Regions from separate parts of the Bermanella marisrubri genome, predicted to be linked through region 1. Evidence: predicted binding sites of a transcription regulator. Region 1 holds the regulator's gene; each other region holds the start of a gene.
What was found. The regulator LexA, encoded in region 1, represses DNA repair genes until DNA is damaged. The targets are predictions, from matches to a motif close to TACTGTNTANNTANACAGTA.
Positions count from the first base shown of each region.

Region 2: a site for LexA is predicted at 1,569-1,588, ahead of recA (recombinase RecA). Genes of this name have one in related genera too.
Region 3: a site for LexA is predicted at 1,484-1,503, ahead of recN (DNA repair protein RecN). Genes of this name have one in related genera too.

Region 1 covers NZ_CP051183.1:1,524,668-1,527,950, forward strand. The annotation lists gene HF888_RS07020 (YfaZ family outer membrane protein) at 149-700, shown strand; gene HF888_RS07025 (DUF6586 family protein) at 712-1,149, shown strand; gene HF888_RS07030 (hypothetical protein) at 1,241-1,489, shown strand; gene lexA (transcriptional repressor LexA) at 1,574-2,182, opposite strand; gene HF888_RS07040 (TetR/AcrR family transcriptional regulator) at 2,396-3,106, shown strand; gene HF888_RS07045 (efflux RND transporter permease subunit) at 3,118-3,283, shown strand, end outside.
Region 2 covers NZ_CP051183.1:786,581-789,863, forward strand. The annotation lists gene HF888_RS03565 (RCC1 domain-containing protein) at 1-286, shown strand, start outside; gene HF888_RS03570 (DUF1499 domain-containing protein) at 302-1,021, shown strand; gene HF888_RS03575 (CinA family protein) at 1,040-1,537, shown strand; gene recA (recombinase RecA) at 1,671-2,759, shown strand; gene HF888_RS03585 (regulatory protein RecX) at 3,000-3,283, shown strand, end outside.
Region 3 covers NZ_CP051183.1:2,904,410-2,907,692, reverse strand. The annotation lists gene recN (DNA repair protein RecN) at 1-1,433, opposite strand, end outside; gene grpE (nucleotide exchange factor GrpE) at 1,598-2,194, shown strand; gene dnaK (molecular chaperone DnaK) at 2,337-3,283, shown strand, end outside.

The sequences.
Region 1 (3,283 bases):
TAACAGGTAGTAATTAAAAAAAGCGGCTATACAGCACAGTTATGTGCGTATAGTCGCTTTTTTGTAAGCGCTCTTTGCTAGGCAGATTAAGCCTCATCCGATATGATAGGCGCTAATAAAATAACAGCATAATAACGACAGGTGTGTAATGAAATTACTGCGGTATTTGGCCCCAATCGCTTTGATGATCTCGAACTCGGCATTTGCTGGTGGTTCATTGGGATTAAGCATTAACAACGAAGTGGCCGGTCTAGAATATGACGCTACACGCATGGGAACACCTTTGCATGTTTCAGCCGGTTTTATTCATCATGAAGATGACGGTAACGTATTCAACTTAGGTATCAATGCGGTTGATGTGCGTACTCAAGGCAGTCCAGTGCGTATCGGTATTGGCGGCAAGCTATACGGTTATTTCACCGATTATAACGATAGTGGTGCGATTGCGATCGGTGGTTTTGTTGATTACAGCCCCGTCCAGTTGAATGGTTTGGCTTTAGGTGGTCATGTTTATTACAGCCCAAGTGTACTGTCATTTGAAGATACTGAAAACCTTGTGGATTTAGGGCTTGAAGTAGGCTATCGCTTACTGCCTACAGCAAAGATTTACGCTGGCTATCGCTTTATTGAAGCTCAAGAAGAAGTGGTCGATATTGAAGTGATCAAGGCTGGTGTCGTTGGTCTGCAAATCGACTTCTAAGGTTTTTCTTGATGAGCGTTTCACGCACTAACCAGGCCTTGTATTTCGCTAAATTGTCCATAGAACGTATAGCAGACGTTGAAGGTCAATTAAAAGTGCAGGCCCAAGAGCAGTCTCTCTATCATTTGTATTCCGCGCTTCGTGGATTTGTGAAAGAGTTGGTTGCTCAATACAATCTGGCACCCAGCCGCACTCTAGACGAGTTGTTTGCTCAAAAGGAGTTGCCGACAGAGCTGTACGAGCTAAGCCTGTTGAACGGCCAAGCGGATAGTTGGGTGGCAAGCATACGCAAGCAATATGAGCGCATGTTGGATGAGGGTTTAGGCAATAGAACAGTGAATGCCGCATTGATTTCGTCCAGTGCCGATTACGACACTTTATTTTCTAACTATTTGATTGATATGGAAAAAACCATTCAACGCATGCGCGAGCATTATCAAGAGCATTAAATCCTAGTCTATTGCTGGTTTCGCTGGCTATATCGGGGTGATATACTCGCGCCCCTTTCGATTGTGACACCTATTATTTTGGTTGAGGTTTATGGCAGCAGTATTTGAGATAGTTGAGTTAGCTGACGGTGATGTAGCCTTAAAACGTAGTGATGGCGAAGGCGAGCCCTTAGTTCGTATTCGTTTTTCTGAGGACGCTATGATCAGTTTCCCAGAGCAGCACATTGAAATTGCAAAAGCCATGATTGAAGCGGGTGTAAGAAAGGTCGGTGAACTTAGCGGTGTTCATGTGGAAGACACCAGTGAAATCGCTGATGTAGAAGAGCGTACGGTTCACTAGCAACGCTCTAAAGTTCGTTCATAAAAAAAGCCAGCAATAGTAATTGCTGGCTTTTTTTGTTTCTGCCGATTCGAAGCCTTTGCATTAATGGATGTTTTGACGAATCGCACCTACATAGAGACCTTCGATATCTAAGTGTTCATTTTCTAAATCCACTACGATAGGGCTGTACTCACTATTTTCGGGTAAGAGCTTAACGATGTTTTTATCTTTCTGAAAACGCTTCACGGTGACTTCTTCACTGTTTACCCGTGCCACCACGATCTGTCCGTTACGCACTTGCTGAGTTTTATGTACTGCGATTAAGTCACCGTTCATGATGCCAATGTCTTTCATACTGTCACCGTGAACTTCTAGTAGAAAATCTGCAGTAGGATGGAAGAAATCTCTCGGTAGTTGCACGTGACGTTCTACATGTTCCTGCGCCAAAATTGGTTCACCTGCGGCGACACGGCCGATTAGAGGTAGACCTGTTTCTTCTTGTTGAGCTAGACGAATTCCGCGACTGGCTCCCGGAATCATCTCAATAGCGCCTTTACGAGCTAAGGCTTTTAGATGTTCTTCTGCCGCATTTGGGCTCTTGAAGCCAAGTTCTTGAGCAATTTCTGCGCGAGTAGGAGGGTAGCCCGTATCGTCGATAGCTTGCTTGATCAGATCAAGAACTTGTTGCTGGCGTGCAGTTAATTTAATCATAGGCGCCTATATCTGTTTTTATATACAGAGTGTGATTATATACAGTGCTGTATGTATGTAAAGTATTGTATATACAGCCAATATATCAAGCGCAAAGCTGCATATTATGGCGAATTTGGGCCTATGGATTGACTGCGCTATTGGGTAAATTGACGCGGCGTCAAATAATGACGCAACGTCAAAATTCGACTCAGAGTCAAATAAGTATAAAAAATGACAAATAAACGCGATCGAAAGACGCAAGCGTGGTTGCAGCGCGATCAACTTATCTTGGAAACTGCTCGGGATTTGCTCTCTGAAGAGGGGGTGGCGGCTATCAGTATGCAAGTAATTGCTGAGCGAACTGAATATAGTAAAGGCACCATTTACCAGCACTATCAGTGCAAAGAAGACGTGATTGCTAAATTAGTCATCCATTGCGGACACAACTTAGTCAGTGCTATTGATTCGGTCATTAAGGATTCTCACAGTTTACGTCTGAATGTATTTTTAGTCAGTGCTGCTTTCTTTATTAATGCAAAGCAGCAACCTCAAGTGGCTGCGCTAGTATCGCAAGTAAAAGCCCCCGAGTTTCAAGGCAAAATATCACATGCTCATCGAGAAGAGCTTGCAGACATTGATAACAGTATTCTCAATCAGGTAATCAGCTTGTTCTCTGAAAGCCAAGAAGTTCCCCAGGACAAGGTGCGCACTGCTGCGTTTGGATGGTGGGCTATGAAATGGGGCGTGCAGGACGTGCTCACCAATAATTGGGAATTGTCCAAGTTGGGGTTTGATCATCCCATCGTTTTTTTTGCCGATAGCTTAAACGTATTTTTAGATGGCTTGGGACTCGCGAAAGATGAGCAGACCGAATCATTGAGTCAAGTACTTCAACTTGCAACCGAACTGATTACTCAGAATAACAATAACGAAAATACATAAGGACCCACACAATGGAATCCATAACTTGGTGGATTGTTCGCAATCCTTGGAAAGTGGTTTTAGCCACCATTCTACTGGTATTTGCCAGCAGTTTTGGCGCTAAAAATATCGTGCTGAATGCCGATTATCGTGCATTTTTTAGTCATGACAATCCTCATCTTCAGGCGTTTGAAGAAC
Region 2 (3,283 bases), 740 kb from region 1:
TGGTAGGGATAACGCGCAGGAAAATCTACTGAGTGTTCCTTCCATTTTTACCGATGTACCTGGCTTTAATCCTAAAACCGTCGACGCAGGAGTGGGTCATACGTGTATGATTGCGGATTATACTGGTTATTTTCAGGCCGAGTCTGGGAGCATGGATGCACAGACAACTCAAGGTATCGCCTGTTGGGGACGCAATGAATCAAATCAAAGTCGCCCTCCCTTAAAAGCGTGTTTCGGGTACTATGATCAAGATTCAGAAGAAGCCCGTAGATGTATCAACTTTTAATTTAAGGAGTCACAGATGCTGAACAAGATTAATGCACAAAAGTTACTACTAGCCAGTTTGATTACACTGGCGATTTTTCCTGCCGTGATTTTATTGGCACGTACCGGTGCGATGCATTTCCGTAATAGCTTTCTCATTATGATCATCGCAGCCATTGTGGCTTTTATTGTTTTGGTGCTGGCGGTATTCAAAATGTCTCGTGCCAAAGAGGGGGAATCAAAGTCATTGATTCTGACAATGTTATGCACTGCTACTCCATTGGTGATTTTGGGTAATTTCATTGCTTTGGGGCAATCTCGTCCGTTTATCCATGACATCACCACTGATTTTGACACTCCGCCAGAATTAGTTGCGGCGGCAGATCTACGAACGCCAGATGAGAATCCAGTGACGTACATTGGTGGCGAGGTTATGGAGCTGCAAATGCAAGGCTATCCAGATTTGAAACCGCTACTTTTGAATGTGAATCCAGATGAAGCCTTTGCAATGGTTGAAAAGCAAGTGCAAGTAGAAGGATGGGAGCTGGTTGCGAAACACAAAGAGACCCTTCCTTATACAGTAGAAGCCGTTGCCACCAGCTTATTGTTTGGATTTAAGGATGATATTGCGATTCGTATTAGCAGAACCGAAAGCGGTACTCGCATTGATATGCGCAGTAAAAGCCGTGTAGGTAAAAGCGATTTAGGCGCTAATGCGGATCGAATCAAAAACTTCTTTGAAGCGCTTTCGAAGTAACTTGGAGCATCAAACCTAGTGGATTGGCAACAAAACCATGTGGCGCAACTTGCTCAGTTGTGCCTAAGCAAGCAGCTCATGATCGCAACCGCTGAGTCTTGTACCGGCGGTTTAGTCAGTGCATGCATTACTGAAATGGCGGGTAGCTCTCAATGGTTTGACCGAGGGTTCGTGACCTATAGTAATGAAGCCAAAATGACAGAGTTAAATGTTCTCGCCAAAACACTGGATACATATGGAGCTGTAAGCGAGGAAACTGCTCTAGAAATGGCCGAAGGAGCGGTAAAAAATAGCAATGCAAACCTTGCGGTGAGTATTTCTGGCGTCGCTGGCCCAGGTGGTGGCAGTGCAGAAAAACCCGTTGGCATGGTGTGCTTTTCCGTCTCGAGCCCCCATGGTAGCAGGGCTGAGACTCAATACTTTGATGGCGATCGTCATCAAGTTCGCCAAGCAGCCTGTGCCCATGCGCTGCAAATGATGATTGATGAAGCCTTAAAAGAAAAGGTTATAAATTAGTCCTTTGCGTTAAAAAAGAACTGTGTTTTAATACTGGTTAAATTTACAGTGTTTGCTGTATGAGCCAGTCCGATTCATAGCATACAGCGCACAACTCCCACACAAGTTGAACAGTATAAAAAGGTGAACGTTAATGGACCAGAATCGCCAAAAAGCCCTAGACGCGGCTCTTAGTCAGATTGAACGTCAATTCGGTAAAGGCGCCATCATGAAAATGGGCGAGCAACCCCGTGAGGCGATTCCTTCTGTATCAACCGGTTCACTATCATTGGACATTGCTCTAGGTATAGGCGGCTTGCCATTTGGTCGTATCGTTGAGATTTATGGTCCTGAGTCTTCTGGTAAAACCACCATGTGTTTGTCCGCCATGGCAGAAGCGCAAAAGGATGGTAAAACGGTTGCGATCGTTGATGCGGAGCATGCCTTAGATCCTTCTTATGCGGAAAAGCTGGGTGTGGATCTTGATAGCCTGTTGGTATCTCAACCGGATACTGGTGAACAAGCTCTAGAGATTGTTGATAGCCTAGTGCGCTCCAATGCGGTGGATCTGATTGTTGTTGACTCTGTGGCAGCGTTAACACCAAAAGCAGAAATTGAAGGTGACATGGGTGACTCCCACGTAGGCTTGCAGGCTCGTCTTATGTCACAAGCGTTACGTAAACTAACGGCGAATGTAAAAAATGCTAACTGTATGGTGATCTTCATTAACCAGATTCGTATGAAGATTGGTGTGATGTTTGGTAACCCTGAAACCACAACCGGTGGTAACGCACTTAAGTTCTACTCTTCTGTCCGCTTGGATATTCGTCGCACAGGTGCTGTTAAGAACGGTGACGAAGTGGTAGGTAACGAAACTCGCGTTAAAGTAGTGAAAAACAAGGTTGCTCCACCGTTTAAACAAGCGGAATTCCAAATCATGTATAACCAAGGTATCAACCGTCAGGCGGAAATCATTGATTTGGGTGTGAAGCTTGGTTTAGTGGATAAGTCTGGTGCTTGGTACGCTTACAAGGGCGATAAGATTGGTCAGGGTAAAGCCAATGCTTGTGTCTATCTTCAGGAGAACCCAGAAGTTAGTAAAGAACTTGAAAAGCAAATCCGTGATCAACTGTTAGTGGTTGCTAAGCCAGCAGAAGAAAAAGCGGAAGCGGAAGCACAAGCGGAAGCGCCTGCTGCAGAGGCGAAACCCGCAAAAAAGACTAAAGCGAAAGAAGAAGCATAGTCTTTTTCAGTAGAAAAAAGCCAACTTGGAGATTCTAAGTTGGCTTTTTTTATGTTCAGGATGAACGGTATAGCGCGATGCCATGGATGGCAAAGAGCGCATATGTTCAGGAAGAACGGGTCAAACCGGCTCCTGCCTCTTTTCGACACTTGCACATCCTTGTGCATCGTATAGCGGTTATCATGGATGGCAAAGAGCGCATATGTTCATAATTAAGTAAATACATGGATCTAATTATTAATGATGGATGATGATTGGCTAGACGAGCGCCACAGAAAGTCCAAGAAATCTATGGCTGCTCCAAAAGAGCTGAATGAATCAGAACTTAGACGCAAAGCAGTAGAGTTGTTGGCCCGTCGTGAATACAGTTTTGCTGAGCTAGAAAAGAAACTACTGCCATTGAGCAGCGATGAAACATTAGTTTATAACGCGTTAGATTGGATGGTGGAAAATGGCCTGCAAAGCGATCAGCGTTTTGCCACCATGTATGTTCGTAGTAAAGCCTTAAGTGGCTATGGCCCCAT
Region 3 (3,283 bases), 1.4 Mb from region 1:
AATAAGCGCCCCATGCGCTCAGCGGTGGCGCCCCCAACTCCTACATCAATCTCATCAAAAATTAAGGTATTAGGTCCGCGTTGTATCAGGATTTGTAGTGCTAAGCTAATGCGAGAAAGTTCGCCACCCGAGGCTACTTTGTGCATTGGCTGCATAGGTTGGCCTGGGTTTAAGCTGATCATCAGCTCAATATCATCTAAGCCGTAGCTATTAGCCTCATGAAGGCTATGTGGTGTCACTTGAAACTCTAATTGAGCTTTATCCAGGGCCAGTTCTTTTAATTGAGAGAGTAGCGCTTTAGCCAATTTTGCCGCTGCTTTTTGGCGCTTATCGCTTAGTTGATTTGCACTTTGACTATAGGCTTCTTGAGCTTTTTCTTGAGCTGCTTGTAAAGATTCTAGCGATGCGTCTTCATGTGTAATGTCCGCTAGTTCATTGGCCAAGTCTTGGTGTAAGTCGAATAATTCTTCTGGACGTACCTTGTGCTTGCGAGCCAGTTCATAAATGGTGTTTAGGCGCTCTTCTACTTGCTGTAAGCGTTGAGGGTTAATCTCGAATCCGTCAATATAGTGATGCAATTCATTTGCACTTTCTTCTAGAGCAACCTGAGCTTGATTGAGTAGTTCATGGGCAGCTTGCAATTTGGTGTCGCTCTCTACCATAGGATCCAGTTTTTGTAGTGCCATTTGTACCGCTTGATAGGCGTCAATTTGATCTTCGTCACTGCGGCAAAGCTGCAAAGCTTGTTGGGCAGTGAGCAGATGATGCTCTGCATTAGCGAGACGTTTCTGTTCTTTTTCGAGAGACTCTATCTCGTCTTTTTCAAGGCTGAGTATGTCTAGTTCTTCTACCTGGTATTCCAATAGTTGAATACGAGCGTTGACCTCATCGCTCTGGTTCTGCAAGGCGTCCAGTTTTTTATTTAGGCTTTGCCACTCTTGGTATTGGGATTTGACTGTTTGCAATAGGTTTTCATGTTCGCCATAAGCATCTAAAAATAAACGAGGACTGTCTTTGTGTAGCAATTGCTGATGAGCATGTTGTCCGTGAATATCCAATAAAGACTGACCGACGTGTTTAAGTTGTTGAAGTGATACTGGGCGGCCATTGATGTAGCCGCGGCTGCGACCTTCGTTGGTAATAATGCGGGAAAGAATTAATTGTTCACCGTCGCCTTCGAGGTCATTGTCATGAAGCCACTGGCTAACAGTTGATTGATAAGCAATATCGAAGCAGGCATATATTTCGGCTTTTTGAGCGTCAGGGCGAACTTGCTTGGCATCGGCCTTTTGGCCTGTGGCAAGAGATAAGGCATCCAGCATAATGGATTTACCTGCGCCGGTTTCGCCTGTGACGGCACTGAACCCTTGCTTTAGATCCAGTTCAAGGCTGTCTACGATAGTGAAGTCTTTTATGGATATGTGCGTGAGCATAAATCCCTCTCCCTTAATGAGCGTCTTTCTCGCTGCCTGTATGCTTATACATATGTTTATTTATACAGTAAAAAATGTCTTTGTAAAGCCTCTTGAAACAAATAATTTCATCCCCACATTAAAGGCAGCTTAAAAATAACCTGAATATTTGTACGGAGAGGCGAATGTCTGAACAAGGCCAAGATATTGAAAACCCTGAAGTAGAAACTCAAGAAACTGCTCAAGAGCAATCTGAATCAGCTCAAGAATCAGCGGATAACACTGTTGAGTCAGTGGTAGAGCAAGATTCTCAAGTGGAAGCCCTGCAAGCGGAAGTGGCAGAGCTCAAAGAAGAAGTCCTACGCGCTCAAGCGGAAACGCAAAATGTTCGTCGTCGCGCTGAAGTAGATGTAGAAAAGGCTCATAAATTTAGCACAGAGAAATTTGCACGAGAGCTGCTCGAAGTTGTTGATAATTTAGAGCGTGCTATTGCAGCATCTCCTGAAGATGAAGTGGTGAAGCCTTTCTTGGAAGGCGTTGAAATGACACAAAAGAGCTTCGTTAACACGTTGAAGAAATTTAAGGTGGAAGCGATTGAGCCAGAAGGTCATCCGTTTGATCCAGATTTACACCAAGCAATTAGCATGGTGGATGCGCCAGATGCCGAGCCAAACACGGTTCTTAATGTGGTACAGAAAGGTTACACCATACACGATCGCTTATTGCGTCCTGCAATGGTTGTAGTATCTAAAGCAGCGCCTGCTGTGGATGAAAAAGCCTAAGAAATTAGGTTGTAATGGGTTGAAAAGGCAATATCCGCACCCATTAAAGGGTCAAGCAAAGAAATAATCAGGCATATGCCGAATTGCTAGAGTCAGCAACTGTTGCGGCTCTTACGAATTGAGAAAGATTGGAGAGGATAACATGGGTAAGATCATTGGTATCGACTTAGGCACAACAAACTCTTGTTTGTCTGTATTGGATGGCGACAAAGCACGCGTAATTGAAAACGCGGAAGGCGATCGCACTACACCTTCTATCATCGCATATGCAGATGATGGCGAGATTTTAGTAGGTCAGCCTGCAAAACGTCAGGCGGTTACTAACCCACAAAACACATTATACGCCATCAAGCGTTTAATCGGTCGTCGCTTTGAAGATGATGTCGTACAGAAAGACATTAAGATGGTGCCTTACACCATTACAAAAGCAGACAATGGTGATGCTTGGGTCGAAGTAAAAGGCGAAAAATTTGCACCGCCACAAATTTCTGCTGAAGTTCTTAAGAAAATGAAGAAAACAGCGGAAGACTATCTTGGTGAAAAAGTAACTGAAGCCGTTATCACTGTACCGGCTTACTTTAACGATTCACAGCGTCAGGCAACAAAAGACGCAGGTAAAATCGCAGGCCTAGAAGTCAAGCGTATCATCAACGAGCCAACAGCGGCTGCATTGGCTTATGGTATCGACAAAGAAGGCGGTGACCGCACTATCGCAGTTTACGACTTGGGTGGTGGTACATTCGATATCTCCATCATCGAAGTTGCTGACGTGGATGGTGAGAAACAATTCGAAGTATTGGCAACCAATGGTGATACTTTCCTAGGTGGTGAAGACTTTGATATGCGCTTGATCGAATTCCTAGCGGATGAGTTCAAGAAAGATCAAGGTATGGATCTACGCGGTGATGCACTGGCTATGCAGCGTCTGAAAGAAGCGGCAGAGAAAGCGAAAGTAGAATTGTCATCGGCTTCTCAGACTGACGTTAATCTACCTTACATCACAGCGGATGCATCAGGTCCTAAACACTTAAATGTAAAAGTGACTCGTGCCAAGCTTGAGTCTCTTGTAGAAGAGTTGGTTAAGAACTC